Regions from separate parts of the Micromonospora sp. NPDC047521 genome, predicted to be linked through region 2. Evidence: predicted binding sites of a transcription regulator. Region 2 holds the regulator's gene; each other region holds the start of a gene.

Region 1 (7,716 bases), on a different contig from region 2:
TGACCACGTACTTGACTCCCGCGCTGTACCCCATGAGGCCCATTCCGTTTTCGATGACCGCGACCACCGCGCCGCCGAGCACGGCGTCGAGGACGCGGCCCTTTCCTCCGAAGAGGCTGGTGCCGCCGATGACGGCCGCGCCGACCGCGTAGAGCAGTACGTTACTGCCCCCCGTGTTCGGGTCGACCGAGTTGGCCCGGCTGGCCGCCACGATGCCGCCGACGGCGGCCATGGACGAGCAGATCATGAAGACCGAGATCCGGATCCTGTCGACTCCGATGCCGGCCCGGCGGGCGGCCTCCCGGTTGCCGCCCACGGCGTAGATGTGCCGGCCGTAGCTGGTGCGTTGGAGCACGAAGGTCCAGATGACCAGCAGCACCGCGATGATCGGTACCACGATCGGCACGCCCTTGAGCGAGCTGATCAGGACGTTGCGGCTGCGTTCCAGGTTGAGGACGTACACGGCCGTGCCGAGGATGACGGCGAGCCCGATGATCCGGAGCGCGACCACGGCGATCGGGTCGGAGATGAGACCGCGGGCTACCCGCTTGCGGTGGCGCAGCAGTTGCACCGCCGCGTAGCCGACGACCGCGAGGGCGACGAGCGTCCAGCCCAGGGCGGGGCTGAGGTTGCGGTTGGAGATGGCGACAAGCACGTCGTCGCGGACGGAGATGTTGGTGCCCTCCTTCACCAGCAGCAGCACGATGCCCTGGAAGGCGAGGAAGCCGGCGAGGGTGACCACGAAGGACGGAATGCCGATCTTCGCGACGAGCAGTCCGAGGGTGGTGCCGATGACCAGGCCGGTGGCGATCGCGGCGAGCACGGCGACCCACCAGGGGTACCCGAGCACGGTGACCACATTGGCCAGTACCGCGGCGCAGACGCCGCTGGCGAAGCCGGCGGAGAGGTCGATCTCGCCGAGCAGCAGTACGAAGACCAGGCCCATCGCGATGAGCGTGACCGCCGCGCCCTGGGTGAAGAGGTTGGCGAAGTTGCCTGCCGACAGGAACGACGACGGCCGCATGACCGCGAAGACGGTGCAGAGCACGATCAGACCGAGCACGGCCGGTAGCGCGCCGACGTCGCCGCCGCGTACCCGGCTCAGGTAGGTGCGGGCATGGCTTCCGACTGTCGGTGGCGGTGTGACGGCCGCCGGGCCGTCCTTGCGCACGGCGGTGGTGGTCATCGGAGGCCTCCTGGGATCGAGTCGGCCGGCTGCGTGCCGTCGCCGTTGCTGCCAGTCTCGGTCGTGAGGCCGAGCGCGCCCGAGCGCCCGGCGGTGATCAGCTCGACCACCTGGGCGTGGGTGATGTCGGTGGTCTTCACCTGGGCGACCATCTGGCCGAGGTACAGGGCGGCGATCCGGTCGGAGACGGCGAAGACGTCGTTCATGTTGTGCGAGATGAGCACCACTGCCAGACCGTTGTCGGCGAGGCGGCGGACCAGTTCGAGCACCTGCGCGGTCTGTGCCACGCCGAGCGCCGCGGTCGGCTCGTCGAGGATGACCAGCTTGCTGTTCCACAGCACCGCCTTGGCGATGGCCACGGTCTGGCGCTGGCCGCCGGAGAGGCTGGACACGTGCTGGCGCAGCGAGGTGACGGTACGGATGGAGAGCCCGGCCAGCGTCTCGGCGGCGAGTTGTTCCATTGTGGGCTCGTCGAGGACGATGCCGCTGCGCTTCTCCCGACCGAGGAACATGTTCTGCACGATGTCCAGGTTGTCGCAGAGCGCGAGGTCCTGGTAGACGACCTCGATGCCGAGCGTGGCGGCGTCGCGAGGGCTGCCGATGTGCACCTGTTCACCGTTGAACAGGAACTCGCCGGCGTCGGTGGGGTGGATGCCGCTGATGCACTTCACCAGGGTCGACTTGCCGGCGCCGTTGTCGCCGACCAGTGCGGTCACTTCACCCGGGTGCACGGTCAGGGCGACGTCGCGGAGCACCTGGACGGGACCGAAGCTCTTGTCGATCCCGCGGAGCTCCAGCAGGGGGGTCGCGGACACGAGGTTCTCCTTCTTAAGGGAGTGTCGGGGCCCGTCCGGCGGGCGCCGCCCGGCACGGGAGGGATCCTCCCGTGCCGGGCGGCGATGGTCGTCCCGGCGGGTACTGCGGCGTCGGTCAGCTGATGCCGGCGTCGGCGCAGGCCTTGGCGAACGCTGCGGTGCAGACCTCTTCCTTGGTCACGTAGCCGTCGGCGATGACGTCCTTGATGTTGTCCTTGTAGATGGCCTTCGGGGTGAGCAGCACCGAGGGGACGTCGCGGCCGCCCTCGGGGTCCTTCACCGTCTGGCCGGTGTCCTTCCGCTCGCCCTTGGCCAGGGCGATGGCCAGGTCGGAGGCGGCCTTCGCCTCTTCCCGCACGGCCTTGTAGACGGTCATGCACTGGTCGCCGGCGAGGATGTTCTGCAGGCCCTCGGTGCTGGCGTCCTGCCCGGTCACCGGCACCTTGCCGTTGAGGTTGTTCTTCTTCAGGATCGAGATGGCCGCGTTGCCGAGGCCGTCGTTGGCGGCCAGCACGCCGTCGATCTTGCCCTTGGCCGTGGTGAGCTGCTGCTCGAAGATCGTCGTGGCCTGCGCGTTGTCCCACGCGGGCACGGAGTCCTCGGGGCCCTTGGTGTATTCCTTGCTCTCGAACTTCGGCTTGAGCACCGAGTCGTAGCCGGCCTTGAACAGGGTGGCGTTGTTGTCGGTGGGGGAGCCGTTCAGGTACGCCACGACCGGGTTCTTGACGCCCTTGTCGGTCAGGCACTTCGACAGACCCTCGCCCTGGAGCTTGCCGACGGTCTCGTTGTCGAAGCTGACGTAGTACTGGGCCGAGCCGCCCAGCGTGAGGCGGTCGTAGTCGATGGTGGCGACGCCCTGCGACTTGGCCTTGTCGAGCACGGCCTTGCCGGTGCCGGAGTCCAGGTTGACGATCATGAGAGCGGTGACGCCGCTGGTGATCATCTGGTCGGCGATGGTCTGGAAGGCGGTCTTGTCGTTCTGGGCGTTCTGGATGTCGTACTGCACACCGGCGGACTTGAACGCCTCCTCCAGGAAGCGTCGGTCCGCGGTCTCCCAGCGGGCGGAGGACTTGCTGTCCGGAAGGATCACGCCGATCTTGGGGGTCTTGGCGGAGCCGCCCGATTCGGGGCTGGAGTCGTCGTTGCAAGCAGTCAGGCCGCCGGTCGCGAGCAGGCCCACGGCGGCGATGGTGAGGATCCCCTTACGCATGTGCAGGGTCCTTTCGGAGGTGGGGGAGGTGTTGTTTTGTTGTGTCCGGCAACGTATTTCGCGTCACACCTCGTCCACAAGACCGCGTAGGTGCCAAGTTTGTTGGGAGCGATAACAATTCAGCAACGCAACTGTTACTCCCCGAACATCCCACGGAAGGCCGATGTAACGGCAGCGGTCAGCGGGCCTGCAACGGCGCGGTACGGGCGTCGGTCAGCGCCACCAGATCGGCCGTCGACAGTTCGAGTTGAAGACCGCGCCGGCCTGCGGAGACGTAGATCGTCGGCAGGTCCAGTGCGGAGTCGTCGAGCACAGTGGGCAGTCGCCGCCGCTGCCCGAGCGGGCTGATCCCGCCCCGTACATAGCCGGTGGCCCGCTCGGCGACCGTCCGGTCGGCCAGCGCCGCGCGCTTGCCGCCGACCGCCGCGGCGAGCGCCTTGAGGTCCAGCTCGCCGGTGACCGGAACGACCGCCACGGTGAGCGCGCCGTCCACGTCTGTCACCAGCGACTTGAACACCCGCTCGGGGGCCACGTCGAGCGCCGCCGCCACCAGCGCGCCGTAGTTCGGTGCGTCAGGGGCCACCCGGTAGGGGTGGGTGCGGTGCGTGATCCCACGCTTGACCAGTAGTGCCGTTGCCGGAGTGCCAGGTCCCGCCACACTCCGAACCTAATCGACAGGTCGGCCGATCAGCACCGTCGGTGCCCCGGCGATCCGGGTGAGCACCAGACTCGCCGCCTGGTCGCCGGCCAGCCGCAGGTCCCGCCGCAGCTGCTCCGGGGTGAGCGCCGAACCCCGCTTGAGGATCTCCACCCGGCCCACCCGGCGATCCCGCAGCAGTGCGCGCAGTCGCTTGAGCGAGAACGGCAGCACGTCCGTGATCTCCAGGCAGCGGGCGTACGGGGTGCGGATCGGGTGGTCGGCGTAGAGGTAGGCGATGCTCGGGTCGGCCAGGGTGGCGTCCAGCTCGCCGGCCAGCTCGGCGACGAGGTGCGCGCGGACCACCGCCGGGTCCGGGTCGTACAGGTAGCGGCGCGGCGGCCCGACCGGCGCCTCGGTGGCGCCCGAGCCGGTGAGCTGGTGACGGCGGATCTCGTCACCCTCCCGACGGTACAGGGTGGCGCGGCGCTGCACCTCGGCCAGTTCACCGCACCAGAGCGCGGCCTCGACCAGGTCGCCGTCCACGCCTACCCACTCCGCCTCCGCGCCGGCGGGGATGAGCGTGTGGTCCAGGCCCGGAGCCACCTTCACCACGGTGCGCGGCACCCGCCCGGCCAGTCCGGTGACGAAGTCCCACGGCGGCGAGTAGGCGCGCGGGTCGAAGATCCGACGGCCGGTCCCGGTGGTGCGCCGGGCCGGGTCGCAGAAGACGCCGTCGACCCGGGAGACGTCGAACGCTGTGGCGTCGCCGCACTCGACTGTGAACAGGTCGGCCAGTCCGGCCGCCTCGGCGTTTGCGGCGGCCATCGCGGCGGTCACCGGGTCGGCCTCCACTCCGTACACCCGGATGCCGGCGCGGGCGGCGGCAAGCGCGTCCGCGCCGAGGCCGCAGCCGAGGTCGGCCAGGGCGTGGACGCCGCCGGCGGCCAGCCGGGCGGCCCGGCGGTCGGCGACCACCAGGCGGGTGGCCTGCTCCAGCCCGGCGCGGGTGAGGAACATCCCCGCGGCGGCGGTACCGAACTTGCCGACCGCCCGGTGGCGCAGCTCGGCCTGGGTGAGCGCCGTCGCGGCCAGCGCCGGAGGCACCCCGGCCGCGCGCAGCGCCGACGCCGCAGCCAGCGGGTCGCCGCCGGCCAGCCTGGCCGCCGCCGTGAGCGCGGCCGACCCCTCGGGGGTACGCAGCGCCGCCAGCTGGTCGAGATCCACCTCGACATTCTCCCGGTCGAGGGGAAAATCCGGGCTGGCGGGGCGCGACTCGCTGGCACTCTCCTTGACGGAGTGCTAGCCACGGAATAACCTGCGATTAGCACTCTCACCCTGAGGGTGCCAGCTTCCGGGTCTCGCGACCCGGGTGCGCACGCCAGGCGGACCGGCACCCGCGACGACGGCCCCGCCCGGTGGCATGAGGCAGATTGACGCTGGTCAGCCCCGCTGGCCAGCAACGAAACCAGTACCCCAGGAGGGTATGCCCGTGACTACCGCGACCAAGGTTGCGATCAAGCCGCTCGAGGACCGCATCGTGGTCCAGGCGAACGAGGCTGAGACCACCACGGCGTCGGGCATCGTGATCCCCGACACCGCCAAGGAGAAGCCGCAGGAGGGCACCGTCCTCGCTGTGGGCCCGGGGCGCGTCGACGACAACGGCAACCGGGTTCCGGTTGACGTCCAGGTCGGCGACACCGTCCTCTACTCGAAGTACGGCGGCACCGAGGTCAAGTACGCCGGCGAGGAGTACCTGGTGCTCTCCGCCCGCGACGTCCTCGCGGTCATCGAGAAGTAAGCAACCGATCAGTGCCACTGCCCCGGTCCGGCTCGCCGGGCCGGGGCAATGGCGCTTCGAAGGGACATTCATGGCGAAGATCCTGAGCTTCTCGGACGACGCCCGGCACCTGCTGGAGCACGGTGTCAACGCCCTCGCGGACGCGGTCAAGGTCACCCTCGGCCCGCGCGGGCGCAACGTCGTCCTGGACAAGAAATTCGGTGCGCCGACGATCACCAACGATGGTGTGACCATCGCCAAGGAGATCGAGCTCACCAACCCCTACGAGAACCTCGGTGCGCAGCTGGTCAAGGAGGTGGCGACCAAGACCAACGACGTCGCCGGCGACGGCACCACCACCGCCACCGTGCTGGCCCAGGCGATGGTTCGCGAGGGTCTGCGCAACGTGACCGCCGGGACCAACCCGGCCGGCCTCAAGCGGGGCATCGACGCGGCGGCCGCCAAGGTCTCCGAGGCGCTGCTCGGCCGGGCCGTGGAGGTCGCCGACAAGGACTCGATCTCGAACGTGGCGACGATCTCCGCGCAGGACGCCACCATCGGCGACCTGATCGCCGAGGCGATGGAGCGGGTCGGCCGAGACGGTGTCATCACCGTCGAGGAGGGCTCGATGCTCACCACCGAACTGGACGTGACCGAGGGTCTCCAGTTCGACAAGGGCTTCATCTCGCCGAACTTCGTCACCGACCTGGAGGGTCAGGAGTCCGTCCTGGAGGACGCGTACATCCTGGTCACCACCCAGAAGATCTCGGCGATCGAGGAGCTGCTGCCGCTGCTGGAGAAGGTCCTGCAGAACAGCAAGCCGCTGCTGATCATCGCCGAGGACGTGGACGGCCAGGCGCTGTCCACCCTGGTGGTCAACTCGCTGCGCAAGACCCTCAAGGTCTGCGCGGTCAAGGCGCCGGGCTTCGGTGACCGCCGCAAGGCCATGCTCCAGGACATCGCGATCTCCACGGGCGCCGAGCTGGTCGCCCCGGAGCTGGGCTACAAGCTCGACCAGGTCGGCCTGGAGGTGCTCGGCACCGCCCGGCGCGTCGTGGTCGACAAGGAGAACACCACGATCGTCGACGGCGGCGGCCAGAAGGCCGACGTCGCCGACCGGGTGGCCCAGATCCGCAAGGAGATCGAGGCCTCCGACTCCGACTGGGACCGGGAGAAGCTGGCCGAGCGGCTGGCGAAACTCTCCGGCGGCATCGCCGTGATCAAGGTGGGTGCGGCGACCGAGGTCGAGATGAAGGAGCGCAAGCACCGCATCGAGGACGCCATCGCGGCGACCAAGGCCGCGGTCGAGGAGGGCACCGTGCCCGGCGGCGGCGCCGCCCTGGTGCAGATCCTCCCGGTGCTCGACGACGACCTGGGCTTCACCGGTGACGAGAAGGTCGGTGTCTCGATCGTGCGCAAGTCGCTCGTCGAGCCGCTGCGCTGGATCGCGCAGAACGCCGGTCACGACGGCTACGTCGTGACCCAGAAGGTCGCCGACATGCAGTGGGGCAACGGCCTCGACGCCGCCACCGGCGAGTACGTCGACCTGGTCAAGGCCGGCATCATCGACCCGGTGAAGGTGACCCGCAACGCGGTCACCAACGCCGCCTCGATCGCCGGCCTGCTGCTCACCACGGAGAGCCTCGTGGTGGAGAAGCCGGAGCAGGCCGAACCGGCCGCCGCCGGCGGGCACGGCCACGGTCACGGCCACCAGCACGGCCCGGGCTTCTGACCCGGTAGCGACACCCGTCCCGGGGCACACCGTCGTAAGACGGTGTGCCCCGGCTCGTCGTACGAGGTCATTACCGAGCGCTGACGTGGTTGGCGACGCGGCGGAATGATCGCGCACACTGGGCCGATGAGCACCACGTCACGGCGGTACGCCGCGCTGGCCGGAGTGACCGCTGCCGCCGTCGCGATCGGGATCGCCGAGCCGGTGGCGGTGCTGACCGGCCCCCGGTCGGCGCCGCTCGTCGCGGTCGGCGGGGTGGTCGTCGACGCCGTCCCCGAGTCGGTGAAGCAGTTCGCCATCGACCTCTTCGGCACCGCCGACAAGATCGCCCTGCTGGTCGGTACGGCGGTGCTGCT
Region 2 (7,716 bases):
GTCCCAGTTGATGCCCCAGTAGTTGGCGGTGTGGGTGCCCTCACCGATCAGCTGGCGCTGCACGGGCGTGCGGTTGCGGTACCACTCACCGTTCACGTCGGGGTGCAGCTCGTCCAGCGGGCGGATCCACCGGTAGGTGTAGCCGACGAACAGCATCTTGCGGGTGATGGTCGACAGGTTCGTCGACCGGGAGTGCCACTGCCGGCGGTCGAAGATGAAGGCGTCGCCCGGGTTCGCGGTGATCTCCACCGTGCCCTCCGGGTCGGGGTTGTGCACGCTGAGGTCCTTGGGCCGGTCCAGCGAGTTCCACAGGTGGCTGCCCGGGATGACCTTGGTGGCGCCGCGGCCGGTCTCGGAGAGGTCGGACAGCACGTACGCGACCTTCAGCGAGAACATCGGCCGGGGCAGGTTCGGGTCCATCGTCTCCGGGTCGGAGTTCTGCCGGTACCCGTCCTGGTGCCAGCCCCAGTAGGGCTTCTCCGGCTCGGCGGCCGGCGGGGTGACGTCCAGGTGGTTGTGGTGGGTGTAGATGTTCCAGCCGGCCAGCCCCCACATGTACGGGAAGGCGATCGGGTGGGTCAGCAGCTCACCGAAGAGCTCGTCGCGCTCCAGGAAGCCCAGCAGGTGCAGGGTGCCGTCCTTCTTGGTGGTGCCCTTGGCCTGCTCCTCCGCGTAGACGCGGTCGACAGCCGCCTCCAGCGCCGCCCGGTGGTCCTCCGTCAGGACGTTGCGCAGCAGGAGGAAGCCCTGCTCGTGGAACTCCTTGCGGTCAGTGTCGCTGATCGGTTCGTAGCCGGTCCGGTCGCCGTAATCGAACACCGCGTCGTACCCTCCCCATGAGGTGAAACCATTTCTGGCACAGGCCGCCGATCGTAACGCGGCTGTCCAGACATCGGGGAGGGCGTACGACGCGGGCGGACCCGGGTCGGACCTTGTGCAGCGGCTCTACTGCGAAGAGTGACATCCCTATGATCAATTGGGCGTTACGTAGCGCGATGCCCGATTGTGCGGTGACTGCCGGTTAGGAGATCCGGGCGCTCACCCCTCGGCGAAGACCTCCGCCAGCACCTGCCCGGCCGGCCCCTGCTCGCCGTCCACCGGCCCCCACGTGCCGTTGCGGGCCGTCCACTCCCGGCCGCCGAAGCGGACCCGCTTCACACCGTGGTCCTGGGCGTGCGAAACCAGCCAGTGCGCGTACCGCCAGCCGTCGCGCTGGTCGGCGGCCGGCACCGTCAGCCCGGTCAGGTCGGCCCCGTCGGTGCCGGACAACCCCCAGTCCAGCTTCAGGTTGTGGGTCAACTGCGCGGCAGCGGCCGCGCCCCGCATCACCGGGGTACGCCCCACCGTGCAGGCGACAGCGCTGGTGGCCTCGCCCAGCAGTGCCCGGCTGAGCACCTCTGACTCGTCGGCCCACTTCTGGTACGCCTCGGGGAACGCCGAACGCTGCACCCGCTGGGCGGCGTCGGTGACCCGCATCTTCTCCCAGCCGCGCACCTTCTTCAGCGCCGCGTAGAAGCGGTTCGCCGCGTACCGGGGGTCGCGGATCTGCGCCTGGGTGCCCCAGCCCTGGCTCGGCCGCTGCTGGAACAGGCCCACCGAGTCCCGGTCGCCGTCGGCGAGGTTCCGCAGCCCCGACTCCTGGTACGCGGTGGCCAGCGCGACCACCACGGCCCGCTCGGGCATGCCCCGCTGCGCCCCGATCGCCGCGATTGTCGCCGCGTTGGCCATCTGGTCGGCGTCCAGCGCCACCCGGCCGTCGGCCTGGACCGTGCACTTGCGGGCCAGGGGCAGTTGCAGACGGTCCCCGGCCTGTCGTACGACGAGCCAGATTCCGATCACGGCGACAAGGATGAGCACCACTCCACCCGCCACGGCTGCCCGAGTTCGCACCCACACCCCCTCGTCGACACAGTTCGACAAGCCTACGTCCCGGTGGCGCCGTCCGGGTCGTCCGACCGGTTCGGGGTCGGCTCTGCCGGCGCGTACCCGATCGGGAACTTCCCTGTTCCGCGCGGATCTCACCTGCCCCGCCGGCCTGTCTGCCGCGTCACCGGGCCCCTGGTCCCGGGAAGCCCACGACCGGCCGACGACTTAAGCGATTGACACGTCAACAGCCGGGAGTCGGCGACGGGTCCCGGACCGGCAAGGAGGGTTCAGATGGGAACGCTTGACGGCAAGGTAGTGCTGGTCACCGGCACCGGCGGCGGTCTCGGCCGCGTCTCGGCGCTGGCCTTCGCCCGCGAGGGCGCCAAGGTCGTCGGGGCCGACCTCCAGGTCGACGGCAACAACGAGACGGTCGAGCTCGTACGGGCCGCCGGTGGCGAGATGACAGGCATCGCGCCCGTCGACCTCACCGACCCGGAGCAGGTACGCAGGCTCGTCGAGGACGCCGCCGCGACGTACGGCGGGCTCGACGTGGTCTACAACAACGCGGCCGCGCTGCGCTTCGGTCCGATGCCCGACTTCTCCGTCGAGGACTGGCGGTACACCATCACCGGCGAACTCGACATCCCGTACTTCGTGTCGAAGTTCGCCTGGCCGCACCTGGTCCGGCGCGGCGGCGGCGTCATCATCAACGCCGCCTCGATGGCCGGGATGATCGCGGGTCAGGTCCCCCCGATGGTCGGCCACACGGCCGCGAACGCAGGCGTCATCGGCCTGACCCGGCAACTCGCGCTCGAGGGCGCGCCGCACGGGATCCGTTCGGTGGCGGTCAGCCCCGGGCCCATCCTCACCCCGGCCAGCGAACGCGACCTCGGCGACAACCAGGCGGCCCGGGACGCGATCACCAGCAAGACGCTCCTCAAGCGGTTCGCCCGCCCCGAGGAGGTCGCCGAGCTGGTGGTCTTCCTGGCGTCCGACCGGGCGTCGTACATCACCGGGGCGAACTACCCGGTCGACGGCGGCGCGACCGCCTGGTGACCGGACAGGTGACCGGGACGCCACCACTCGCGGCGGCGTCCCGGTGGCCGTGGTCCTACCCGGAATGATCAGGGGAACCAGCGTCCAGAGCGGCCACCCAACGAGTCGATCGCTTCTCCCGGAAGGCCATGATCCCCTCGAGCCCCTCGTCGGAGAGGAAGAAGCCGGTCGAGAGGGCGGAGAGCCGGGCCAGGTCGGCGCGCAGTTCGGCGGTGCCCGGCCGGCGCAGCAGCTCCTTCGCGCCGGCCAGCGCGGCCGGGGCGCCACGGACCAGCGAGTCGCAGTAGCGCCGTACCGCGTCGTCCAGCCCGTCCGCCGGCACCGAGGCCGTGACCAGGCCGACCTCGGCGGCCCGCCGCCCGTCGAAGGTGTCCCCGGTCAGGTACAACTCGGCGGCGGCACGCGGGTGCAGCCGGGGCAGCACGGTCGCCGAGATCACCGCCGGGATCACCCCGATCCGCACCTCGGTGAACGCGAACGTCGCCTCGTCGGCGCAGACCGCCAGATCGGCGGCGGCGATCAGACCCAGCCCACCGGCCCGCGCCGGACCGCCCACCCGCGCCAGCACCGGCTTCGGGCAGTCCCACAGCGCGGCGAGCACGTCACCCAGCATCGCGGCGGGGACGGTTCCGCTGGCGTACGCGGCGGCGGTCTCCTTCAGGTCGGCCCCCGAGCAGAACACCGGGCCGGCGTGGTCGAGCACGATCGCCCGGACCGCGTCGTCGGCGACGGCGTCGGCCAGCCCTGCCAGCAGTTGGGTCATCAGGGCCGTGGAGAGCGCGTTGCGGTTGTGCGGGCTGTCCAGGGTGAGGGTGGTCACCCCGCGGGCCGTGGCGACCCGCACGAGGACGTCGGGAGAGGTCATGCCGGGCACACTAGTGGCCATGCCCGGCGTCCTTCCAGATGGTGAGACCGTCCCCGTCGACGGATCGCTGCCCGCCACCGCCACCACCGCGGTCGGTCAGCGCGGTTTCGGGGTGTACGTCCACGTACCGTTCTGTGCCAGTCGCTGCGGCTACTGCGACTTCAACACGTACACGGCTGCCGAGCTGGGCGGCGGCGCCAGCCGCGAGGGGTACGCCGACACCGTCCTGGCCGAGCTGGCGCTCGCCGCCCGGGTGCTCGGCGACACCCCGCCGCCCCGGGTCGACACGGTCTTCGTCGGCGGCGGCACGCCCACCCTGCTCCCCGCCGACGACCTGGCCCGCATCCTCGACGGCATCGACAGCACCTGGGGGCTTGCCGCCGACGCCGAGGTGACCACCGAGGCCAACCCCGAGTCGGTCACCCCGGAATCGTTGAAGCTGCTGCGCGACGCCGGCTACACCCGGATCTCGCTGGGCATGCAGTCCGCCTCCCCGGGGGTCCTGGCGATCCTGGACCGCAGACACAGCGCCGGCCGGGCCACCGCCGCCGCCCTTGAGGCACGCGACGCCGGGTTCGAGCACGTGAACCTGGACCTGATCTACGGCACCCCGGGGGAGCGGGCCGAGGACTTCGCCGCCTCGCTGGAGCAGGTCGTCGCCGCCGGGGTGGACCACGTCAGCGCGTACGCCCTGATCGTCGAGGACGGCACCCGGCTCGCCGCCCGGATGAAGCGCGGCGAGCTGGCGTACCCCAGTGACGACGTCGCCGCGGACCGCTACCTGGCCGCCGAGGCCGCCCTCGACGCGGCAGGCCTGTCCTGGTACGAGGTCTCCAACTGGGCAAGCGGCGAGGACGCCCGGTGCCGGCACAACCTGCTCTACTGGACCGGCGCGGACTGGTGGGGGCTGGGACCGGGGGCGCACAGCCACGTCGGCGGGGTGCGCTGGTGGAACGTCAAGCACCCCTCGGCGTACGCCCAGCGGCTGGCCGCCGGCGCGTCGCCCGGCCTGGCCCGGGAGGTGCTCACCCCCGGCGAGGCGCACATGGAGGACGTCATGCTCCGGCTGCGGCTCGCCAGCGGCCTGCCGCTGGCGGTGCTCGACGCCACCGGGCGGGCCGGCGCGGAACGGGCGTTGGCCGACGGTCTGCTCGACGCCCGGAGGTACGCGGCAGGTCGGGCGGTGCTCACCCTGCGTGGCCGGCTGCTCGCCGACGCCGTGGTCCGCGACCTGCTGCCCTGAGCCGGAGTGCAGCCCCGGCCGGCGGAGCCGTGCGACGGGCCGGCCGGGGGAGCGGCCGGCCCGGCGTCACTTGATGAAGCTGGCGGAGAGCGGGTAGCGGTAGAACTGCCCCTCGTTGGCCTTGATGCCGGCGATGATGCCGAACACGGCGCCGAGGATCACGGCCGCCGCGACCGGGATGAACCCGATCACGATGCAGGACAGCACCCAGCCGACCAGGCCGATGATCGACCAGAGGAGCTGGAAGTTGAGCGCCGCCACGGCGTGCGTACGGACCGTGGGGGACTGGTTGCCCCGGGCCAGCAGCGCCACCAGCGGGCCGATCCAGCCGAGCACGCCACCGCTGACGATCATCCCGGCGGCCCCGCCGAAGTGCGCGACGAGCGCCCAGGTCTTGTCCTCGTTGTTGGCGTAGCCGCCACCGGGGCCGCCGTAGGCTCCGCCGGTCGGATAGCCGCCAGCGGGGTTGCCTCCGGCCGGGGGATAGCCCCCGGGCGGGTAGCCACCCGGCGGAGGGTAGCCGCCCGATGGCGGTTGGTCACCGGTGGGCGGCGGATAGCCACCGGCCGGGGGATAGCCGCCCGGGCCGGGTGCCCCGGACAGTGGTGCGGTGGGTGGCTCGGCCGATGAGGGCGAGCTCGGTGAGGTCGGCTCCGGCGGATAGTTGCCGGGGTCTCCCGCTCCGGGAGGGCGAGGAGGTTCAGTCATGGGTGTCACGGTAGGTGCCGTTGGCAACGCCGCACCAGAGCGACACCGCCCGCCGGCCGGGCCGATCGGACCGAGCCGGGTGGTACGCACCGCACCGACGAGCTGTCGTTGATCATCGCGCTGGCGGGGGCGCCGACGTAGACTGGCACTCGTTACAGTCGAGTGCCAGGACGGTCCGCCGGCTTGAGGTCGCGCCGGCGGCCGACGTGCGACAGGAGGTGCGGAGGATGGGTCTCGACGACCGAAAGCTCGCCGTGCTCCGCGCCATCGTCGAGGACTACGTCTCCACCCAGGAGCCGGTCGGCAGCAAGGCGCTCGTCGAGCGGCACCAGCTCGGGGTCTCCCCGGCCACGGTCCGCAACGACATGGCCGTGCTGGAGGAGGAGGGCTACATCCGGCAGCCGCACACCAGTGCGGGGCGGGTGCCCACCGACCGCGGCTACCGGCTCTTCGTCGACAGGCTGTCCCGGGTCAAGCCGCTCAGCCCGGCCGAGCGTCGGGCCATCGAGCGTTTCCTCGTCGGCGCGGTCGACCTCGACGACGTGGTGCACCGCACCGTACGGCTGCTCGCCCAGCTGACCCGGCAGGTGGCGGTCGTGCAGTACCCGAGCCTGGCCCGCTCCTCGGTACGGCACCTGGAGCTGGTGCCGATCTCCACGACCCGGCTGATGCTCGTCATGATCGCCGACACCGGTCGGGTGGAGCAGCGGCTCGTGGAGCTGCCCGGGCCGGTGCCCGCCGACGACGTCACCGACCTGCGTCGACTGGTGAACGAGAAGCTCGCCGGCGCCCGCCTGTCGGACACCCCGCCGCTGGTGCAGGCGCTTGTCGAGGAGGCGTCGTCCGAGCTGCGCCCCGCGATGACCACGCTCTCCACAGTCCTGCTGGAGACGCTCGTCGAGCGGCACGAGGAACGCATCGCGCTGGCCGGCACCGCCAACCTCACCCGGGGCGGCCTGCTCGACTTCCAGGGTTCGCTGCGGCCCATCCTGGAGGCCCTGGAGGAGGAGGTGGTGCTCCTCAAGCTGATCGGCGAGACCGAGCCGAGCACGACCCGGGTGCTGATCGGCGACGAGAACGAGTTCGACAACCTCCGGGCCGCCTCGGTGGTCAGCACCGGGTACGGCCCGGGCGCCACGATCGTCGGCGGCCTGGGGGTGCTGGGGCCCACCCGGATGGACTACCCCGGCAATATCGCCATGGTGCGCGCCGTGGCACGCTACGTGGGCGAGCTGCTGGCCCAGAACTGACCAGTCAGGGCCGACGGCCGGCTGCGGCCGCCGGTCGGCGTAACGCGAGACGAACATGAGGACACGGAACGCAGTGGCCAGGGACTACTACGGCATCCTCGGTGTGAGCCGGGAAGCCTCCGATGACGAGATCAAGCGCGCCTACCGCAAGCTGGCGCGCCAGTTCCACCCGGACGTCAATCCGGACCCGGAGGCTCAGGAGAAGTTCAAGGACATCAACGCCGCGTACGAGGTCCTCTCGGACGACCGCAAGCGGCAGATCGTCGACCTGGGTGGCGACCCGCTCGCCCCGGGTGGCGGTGGCGCAGGCGGTCCGGGTGGTCCCGGTGGGGCCGGCCCGTTCGTCGGTTTCCAGGACATCATGGACGCGTTCTTCGGCGGTGCGGCGGGTGGCGCCCGTGGCCCGCGTCCGCGTACCCGGCCGGGCGCCGACGCGATCCTGCGACTCGAACTGGACCTGCACGAGACGGCGTTCGGCGTCGAGGCGCCGATCACCGTCGACACCGCGGTGCTCTGCACCACCTGCTCCGGCGCCGGCACGGCCGCCGGCACCCACCTGGCCACCTGCGAGGCGTGCGGCGGCCGGGGCGAGGTGCAGTCGGTGCAGCGCACCTTCCTCGGCCAGGTCGTCTCGGCCCGCCCGTGCACCGTGTGCCAGGGCTACGGCACCACCATCCCGCACCCCTGCCCCACCTGCGCCGGCGACGGCCGGGTGCGGACCCGCCGCT
Region 3 (7,716 bases), on a different contig from region 2:
TGTACGGCGAGAACGCCGCCGCCGACGGCAGGGCCGCCTTCGAGGCGTACCTCGGTGGTGACTTTCCCCTCGACCAGCCGGGCACCGGCGCGCGGGTCGCCACCGAGGCCAGCCCGTTCGGGGTGGAGCTGGCGGTGCGCTACCCGCACGCCGGCGTCGACGAGCTGATCCGCGCCGCCTCCGCCGCGCTGCCCGCGTGGCGTGACGCCGGCCCGCAGGCCCGGGTGGGTGTCTGCCTGGAGATCCTCGACCGGCTGCACAAGCACATCTTCGAGCTGGCCAACGCGGTGCAGTTCACCAGCGGGCAGGCGTTCGTGATGGCCTTCCAGGCCGGCGGCGCGCACGCCCTGGACCGGGCGTTGGAGTCGCTGGCGTACGCGTACGCCGAGATGACCAGGCACCCGGGGACGGCCGGCTGGGAGAAGGCCGCCGGCAAGGGCGACCCGCTGCGGATGACCAAGACGTTCCACGTGGTGCCGCGCGGGGTGGCGCTGGTGATCGGCTGCAACACCTTCCCGACCTGGAACTCGTACCCCGGGCTGTTCGCTTCGCTGGTCACCGGCAACCCGGTGATCGTCAAGCCGCACCCGCGCGCGGTGCTGCCGCTTGCCATCACGGTGAAGTACGCCCGGGAGGTGCTCGCCGAGGCCGGGTTCGACCCGAACCTGATCCTGCTGGCGGCCGAGGCGCCAGGTGAGAAGCTCGCCAGCGACCTCGCCCTGCACCGGTCCGTCAAGATCGTCGACTTCACGGGCTCCACCGAGTACGGCGACTGGCTGGAGACGCACGCCCGGCAGGCGTCTGTCTACACCGAGAAGGCCGGCCTGAACACCGTCGTCATCGACTCCACCGACGACTTCGCCGGCATGTGCCGCAACCTCGGCTTCACCCTGACCCTCTACAGCGGTCAGATGTGCACCACCTCGCAGAACATTCTCATCCCCGCCGGCGGCATCGAGACGGACCAGGGGCACAAGAGCTTCGACGAGGTGGCCGGCGGGATCGCCGCTGCGGTAGGCAAGCTGACCGCTGACCCCGCCCGGGGCGTCGAGCTGACCGGCGCCATCGTCAACGACGGGGTGCTGGAACGGCTCTCCGACGTGACCAAGGTGGGCGAGCCGGTGCTGGAGTCGCGCGCCGTGGCCCACCCGTCGTACGCCGACGCGGTGGTGCGTACCCCGACGATCGTGAAGTTGACCGCCGACGACGCGGAGACGTACGGCCGGGAGTGGTTCGGGCCGATCTCCTTCGCCATCGCCACCGACTCCACAGCCCACAGCCTGGAGCTGCTGCGCCGGACCGTCGGCGAGAAGGGTGCGCTCACCGCTGGTGTCTACTCCACCGACGAGTCGGTGCTGGACGCGACCGAGGCGATCGCCGTCGAGGTCGGGGTGCACCTGTCCTGCAACCTGACCGGCGGGGTGTTCGTGAACCAGTCGGCGGCGTTCTCCGACTTCCACGGCAGTGGCGCCAACGCGGCAGCCAACTCGGCGCTGACCGACGGGGCTTACGTGGCCAACCGGTTCCGGATCGTGCAGTCTCGGCGGCACGTTTAGTCGCGGTTCGGGGTTTCCGGGGCAGCCCGACCCGCTCCGGGCGGTCAGGCTTGATCCCTGCGCGGGTCGGGCTGCCCCGGAAACCCTTTGTCGGCACGGTGGTCGCGACGGTGCCGGCCTTTGTGGGGGCATCACCGGGGTTCTGCCCTGGGAATTAGGCGGGGCGGCGCATCTGTAGTTCGGTCAGGGCGGGGATCGTGGGGTGGGGGACCCGTACGCCGGTGTCCTCGAAGCCCAGCCGCTGGTAGGCGCGGTAGGCGCGGTTGTTGCCGACCACCACCTCCAGCAGCAGCTCTGGTCGACCGCACGCCCTCGACCAGGCGGCCACCTCGTCGATCAGCTCACCGAGCAGGCCGCTGCCGCGCCACGGCGGCGTGACGTAGACCGCGTAGATGACTGTCAGCCCGGCCTCGCGGGGCGCCGCCGTTCCTCCGGCGTGCCCGACGAACCGGCCACCCGGATCCGCCACGAACTGTGCCGTCTCCGCGCCCCGCGAGGTGTACGCGACCCGCGCCGCGTACTCGGCGTGCGAGCGGGCGGCCGCGTCGGCGATCGTCTCCAGGAAGGCCAGCGGCGCGTCGGCGAGCATCTCCAGGCGCAGCGCCCGCATCCGGGCGGCGTCCTGCGGCCGGACCCGGCGGATCTGCGCCTGCCGCAGGGCGGGCGAGCCCGTGTCGGTGGTCATGCCGCATGCCTATCACAGGGCCGGAAGCGGTTTTCGGCGACAACCACGGACATGGATGCTCTGCCCCGGAAAACCGGGGCTCGGCGACGCCGTCGGCGCGCCCTGGACCATGCCCGATTTGTGGTCGTGCGCGGCCGTCACTCCTCGTGTAGCGTGCGATTTCGGTCACCCGTTTCAGCGGCCGTCATCGATCGCCGAGCGGTGGTCCACAGGCGCCCGGTCACGCCGCGCGCCGGGGCAGGTAACGCCGCGCAGAGTGAGGAAGTGCACCGTGGCACAGGGCACCGTGAAATGGTTCAACGCCGAGAAGGGCTACGGCTTCATCGCCGTCGACGGCGGTCAGGACGTGTTCGTCCACTTCTCCGCGATCGAGATGGACGGCTACAAGGCGTTGGACGACGGTCAGCGGGTGGAGTTCGAGATCGCACAGGGCCAGAAGGGCCCACAGGCCGAGCACGTACGCGTCGTCTGATTTCCCGCGCGTCGCGGGCTGCGGTGCGGGCACGTACCCGGGAAGATCGTGAACCGTTCCAGCCGATGCTGAGGAGGGTTCATGACCGACCAGCCGCCCCCGACCACCCCGCCTCCCGGGCCGGGGGAGCCGGGCCCGTCCGACCCGGGCGCAACCGGCGGCCAGGCCGGCCCGCCGCCGGGCTGGGACCCCGCGCAGGGCGGCTGGGGTACGCCCGCAGCGCCCGCCCAGTGGGTGTTCCCGCCCACCGGCGGCTTCCCGCCGGGCGCCGGCCCCTACCCGGGGCAGTCCTGGTATCCCGGGTCGCCCGTCGGGTGGTACCCGCCGGGTCACGGGTTCGACCCGAACGACGCCCTGGTCACCCCGCCCGGCGCCGGTCTCGGCGGCTGGTCCGCCAGGTGCGGGGCGGCGCTGCGTCGGGGGTGGCGGCTGCTGGTGCCCATCATGCTGCTCACCCAGGTGGCGCCTGCCGCCGTACTCTCGGTGCTCTCCCTCGGTGTGGACCCGTCGGCGCGCTGGGAGGCACAGGCTGAGTCACCGTCCAGCCTGCCGGAGACGTTCGTCACGGACCTGGTGACCCTCCTGGCCGTGCTGATCGGCGGCAGCCTGCTGATCGGGCTGGTGCAGGCCATCGGGTGGGCCGCCGGGACCTGGGTGATCACCCGCCAGGCGGCGGGGGAGTCCGCCGAGTTGGGGCCGGCGCTGCGGTACGGCGCACGGCGGGCGCTCGGGCTCTGGGGCTGGACGCTGTTGATCAGTCTGCTGATCGGGGTGGGGTTCTGCTTCTGCGTGCTGCCGGGCATCTACCTGGCGTTCGCGTTGAGCATGGCCGGCCCGATCTACCTGTTCGAGCGGCAGAACCCGATCGGCAGGTCGTTCCGGATGTTCCACGACCGGCTCGGTCTGCTGCTCGGTCGGGTGGCGCTCGTCGTCGCGGTGGTGATCGTGGCCACGGTGGTCCCGTCGGTGCTGGAGTCGATCCTGTCCGTCCCGCTGGGTACGGACCCGCTCTCGTCGCCCGGCACCGCTGTCGGCATCGTCGTGGTCCTCGCCGTCTCGGCCGTGCTGGCCCTGCCGGCGCACCTCGCCCAGTTGATCGGTCTGCTCGTCACGTACGCCGAGCAGCGGGCGCATGAGGCGCCGGTGAACAGCACCGGACTGGCCGCGGAACTCGGCTGAGCCGCACCATCGTGCTTGCACTCGGCAGGGGAGAGTGCTAAACAAGTCATTGGCACTCGCATACCGTGAGTGCCAATGGTCGGGACGGTGGGGCCAGGTTGCACCGGCGTGGAGACGCCGGGGCGGCACATGGCCGGTCGTCGCGGGCTATCCGGCCCGGCCGAAGGACGTCGTCGTCGCCAGGTGGCGACGTCCCAAGGTGCGTACACCAGGCGGCCCATCCGGGGCACACATCTCGGGTGGCCCGTGAGTGTCCAGGAGGACAACGCCGTATGGCCAAGATGATCGCGTTCGACGAAGAGGCGCGCCGCGGCCTCGAGCGGGGCATGAACCAGCTCGCTGACGCCGTAAAGGTGACCCTCGGCCCCAAGGGCCGCAACGTCGTGCTCGAGAAGAAGTGGGGTGCCCCCACCATCACCAACGATGGTGTGAGCATCGCCAAGGAGATCGAGCTCGAGGACCCGTACGAGAAGATCGGCGCCGAGCTGGTCAAGGAGGTCGCGAAGAAGACCGACGACGTTGCCGGTGACGGCACGACGACGGCGACCGTCCTGGCCCAGGCCCTGGTTCGCGAGGGCCTGCGCAACGTGGCTGCCGGCGCCAACCCGATGGCCCTGAAGCGGGGCATCGAGGCCGCGGTCGCGAGCGTCTCGGAGGAGCTGTCCAAGCTCGCCAAGGACGTCGAGACCAAGGAGCAGATCGCCTCCACCGCCTCCATCTCCGCTGGCGACAGCACCGTCGGCGAGATCATCGCCGAGGCGATGGACAAGGTCGGCAAGGAAGGCGTCATCACCGTCGAGGAGAGCAACACCTTCGGGCTGGAGCTGGAGCTCACCGAGGGTATGCGCTTCGACAAGGGCTACATCTCGGCCTACTTCATGACCGACCCGGAGCGCATGGAGGCCGTCTTCGACGACCCCTACCTCCTGATCGTCAACAGCAAGATCTCGTCGGTCAAGGACCTGCTCCCGATCCTGGAGAAGGTCATGCAGTCGGGCAAGCCGCTGCTGATCATCGCCGAGGACATCGAGGGCGAGGCCCTGGCCACCCTGGTTGTCAACAAGGTCCGGGGCACCTTCAAGTCGGTCGCCGTCAAGGCGCCGGGCTTCGGTGACCGCCGCAAGGCCATGCTCGCCGACATCGCCATCCTCACCGGTGGCCAGGTCATCAGCGAGGAGGTCGGCCTCAAGCTGGACGCCGTCGGCCTCGACATGCTGGGCCGCGCCCGCAAGGTCGTGGTGACCAAGGACGAGACCACCATCGTCGACGGTGCCGGCGACGCCGACCAGATCCAGGGCCGGGTCAACCAGATCCGGGCCGAGATCGACAAGAGCGACTCCGACTACGACCGCGAGAAGCTGCAGGAGCGGCTGGCCAAGCTGGCCGGCGGCGTTGCGGTCATCAAGGTCGGCGCGGCCACCGAGGTCGAGCTCAAGGAGCGCAAGCACCGCATCGAGGACGCCGTTCGCAACGCGAAGGCCGCCGTCGAGGAGGGCATCGTCCCGGGTGGTGGCGTCGCGCTGGTGCAGGCCGGCAAGACCGCCTTCGACAAGCTCGACCTGGTCGGCGACGAGGCCACCGGTGCCAACATCGTCAAGGTCGCGCTCGACGCCCCGCTGCGGCAGATCGCCGTCAACGCCGGCCTCGAGGGCGGCGTCGTGGTGGAGAAGGTCCGTAACCTCGAAGCGGGTCACGGCCTCAACGCCGCCAACGGCGAGTACGTCGACCTGCTGGCCGCGGGCATCATCGACCCGGCCAAGGTGACCCGGTCGGCGCTGCAGAACGCCGCTTCCATCGCGGCGCTCTTCCTCACCACCGAGGCCGTCGTCGCGGACAAGCCGGAGAAGACCCCGGCTGCCCCGGCTGGCCCGGGTGGCGGGGACATGGACTTCTGAGTCCAGTTCCGACACACCGAACGGGGCGGGCCGCTGACGCGGTCCGCCCCGTTCGTCGTCAGGTGGGCAGTGGGCGCTGGTTACGCCTCTTCTGCGCCCGGTCGTACGGCGGAAGAAGTTGGATCGGGGCGTCCACCATCTCCTGCGGCTCCTCGATTGCCGGCTCGGCGTCGGTGGTCATCTCGGCCAGTTGTTCGGCGTCGCCGTAGTCGAGCCTGTCGAACGACAGTTGGCCTGGCAGTTCGCCTACCGGTTTCCAGGTGATCGGCGGGCCGTCCTCGGTCTGGTCGTCATCCGTGGTCATGGCTGCCTCCTCTACCGAAACGGTAGGGGGCGGTCGATGGGCGATGCGGGCGAATGAATCTATGTCCCATTTGCCCGCTTATGCCGCTGGTAGGGTCCGCCGGTACAGAAAGAAGACCCGCTCGATCCGCGCGCCCGCGCTGCCCGAGTAGAACGGCACCGGCCCCACCCAGCCGATCTGCGCACGGTCCAGCCCTTGCGCCCGCTGGTCGCGCAGGCAGCGACGCAGCAGCACCCCGCCGATCCCGGAACCCTCGGCGGCCGGAGCGGTGCCCATCGGCCCGAACCAGCTCGGCCGCGACGACCCGTACGCGGCGAAACCCAGCAGCTCGCCGTCCTTCTCCGCCAGGTGACACCCGGCCCCCGCACGGCCCACCGAACCGGCCACCTCGCCGTCCCACGCCCCACCGAAGGTGGACCGGGCGAATGCGGTCAACGCCGGCAGGTCCGCCGGCTCCGCCCGCCGTACCGTGATGCCCCGCTCGGCCAACCGCCGCTCCGCCGCCTCCGTGGACCGCAGTGCCGGCGACGCGTCGTACGACAGGTCGGCGGTCATGTTCCAGGCCGTCCGGTCCTGCCGGTAGCCCGACGCCAGGGCGGCGCAGACCGCGGGCGTGTACCGCACGTCGATACCCGGCCACGCGTAGTACGGCGGGTTCCCGGCGAGCAGCACCTCGGTCACCCCGCGCTCGGCGAGCACCGCTTCGGCCCGCGCCAGCAGCGCCCGCCCGACTCCCCGGCGCCGCTGGTCCGGCAACACCGCGACCAGGTCCACGTGCCCGACTCCCGGGTCGGTGGCCGACACCGAGCAGAGCAGCACACCGACCAGATCGGCCCCCCGCTGGACGCCCAGTGCGACCACCTGTCGGTCGGCGCCGGCGCGGGGCCAGAGCACGTCGACGATGGAGGCCGCCTCGGTGGCGTCCTCGGGCAGGTCGAGAGCCCGCTCGCAGAGCCGCACCACGGCGGGGGTCAGGTCGGGGGTCAGCTCGGTGATGGTGATCTCGGCGTCCATGGTCGCGACCCTAGATCACCCCTGGGCGGCGCGGACGGCGGCGAGAGCGTCGACCTCCCCGGCGCCCGTGACGTTCGCCGGGCCGCCGCAGGCGTCCGCCTGGTTACGCGAGCGGTACGTCGGCACGGCCGGCGTCGCGGTGTCCCGCAGGATCTGCCGCGTACGCGCCAGGTCGCCGACGAGCGCCGGATTCGCCGACCACATCAGCGCCACCACGCCGGCCACCTGGGGAGACGCCATCGACGTTCCGTCCAGGACGCCGTACCCGCCGCCCGGCATCGCCGACACCACCTCCACGCCCGGCGCCAGCACGTCCGGCTTGACCACACCACCGGCCACCGGCCCACGCGAGGAGAACTCCGCCACCCGCCGCTGCGCGTCCACAGCGCCGACGGTCAGCACGTCCGGGTACTGCGCGGGCGGGTCCTCGATCGACCCGCACCACGGACCGGTGTTGCCGGCGGCGGCGACCACGAAGATCCCTGCGGCGTCCAGTGCGGCGGTGGCCGGTCGCAGGACCCTCTGGTCACAGCCCTCGATCGGCGGGCAGCCCCACGAGTTCGTCAGCACCTCGGGAGCGCGGTCCGGTCGGCCGTCGGTGAAGGGGTCAG

The links. The regulator HrcA, encoded in region 2, represses chaperone genes, less so after heat shock. The targets are predictions, from matches to a motif close to GGTTNGCACNCTCNNNNNGAGNGTGCNAACC.
Region 1: groES (co-chaperone GroES) is a predicted target of HrcA. The motif match lies at 5,171-5,201, and genes of this name have one in related genera.
Region 3: groL (chaperonin GroEL) is a predicted target of HrcA. The motif match lies at 3,940-3,970, and genes of this name have one in related genera.

What each region holds. Positions count from the first base shown of each region.
Region 1 is NZ_JBVJGN010000010.1:54,932-62,647, reverse strand. Features, by position in the region: gene ACZ6N8_RS21635 (sugar ABC transporter permease) at 1-1,186, opposite strand, end outside; gene ACZ6N8_RS21630 (ATP-binding cassette domain-containing protein) at 1,183-2,001, opposite strand; gene ACZ6N8_RS21625 (sugar ABC transporter substrate-binding protein) at 2,117-3,211, opposite strand; gene ybaK (Cys-tRNA(Pro) deacylase) at 3,390-3,869, opposite strand; gene ACZ6N8_RS21615 (THUMP-like domain-containing protein) at 3,879-5,075, opposite strand; gene groES (co-chaperone GroES) at 5,335-5,649, shown strand; gene groL (chaperonin GroEL) at 5,720-7,360, shown strand; gene ACZ6N8_RS21600 (sulfite oxidase) at 7,487-7,716, shown strand, end outside.
Region 2 is NZ_JBVJGN010000003.1:67,394-75,109, forward strand. Features, by position in the region: gene ACZ6N8_RS07900 (phytanoyl-CoA dioxygenase family protein) at 1-819, opposite strand, end outside; gene ACZ6N8_RS07905 (hypothetical protein) at 1,039-1,896, opposite strand; gene ACZ6N8_RS07910 (SDR family NAD(P)-dependent oxidoreductase) at 2,158-2,922, shown strand; gene ACZ6N8_RS07915 (enoyl-CoA hydratase-related protein) at 2,978-3,787, opposite strand; gene hemW (radical SAM family heme chaperone HemW) at 3,807-5,030, shown strand; gene ACZ6N8_RS07925 (DUF4870 domain-containing protein) at 5,097-5,738, opposite strand; gene hrcA (heat-inducible transcriptional repressor HrcA) at 5,966-6,988, shown strand; gene dnaJ (molecular chaperone DnaJ) at 7,062-7,716, shown strand, end outside.
Region 3 is NZ_JBVJGN010000006.1:276,599-284,314, forward strand. Features, by position in the region: gene paaN (phenylacetic acid degradation protein PaaN) at 1-1,556, shown strand, start outside; gene ACZ6N8_RS16320 (GNAT family N-acetyltransferase) at 1,711-2,241, opposite strand; gene ACZ6N8_RS16325 (cold-shock protein) at 2,513-2,713, shown strand; gene ACZ6N8_RS16330 (YciC family protein) at 2,795-3,892, shown strand; gene groL (chaperonin GroEL) at 4,165-5,787, shown strand; gene ACZ6N8_RS16340 (hypothetical protein) at 5,846-6,091, opposite strand; gene ACZ6N8_RS16345 (GNAT family N-acetyltransferase) at 6,170-7,105, opposite strand; gene ACZ6N8_RS16350 (S8 family serine peptidase) at 7,121-7,716, opposite strand, start outside.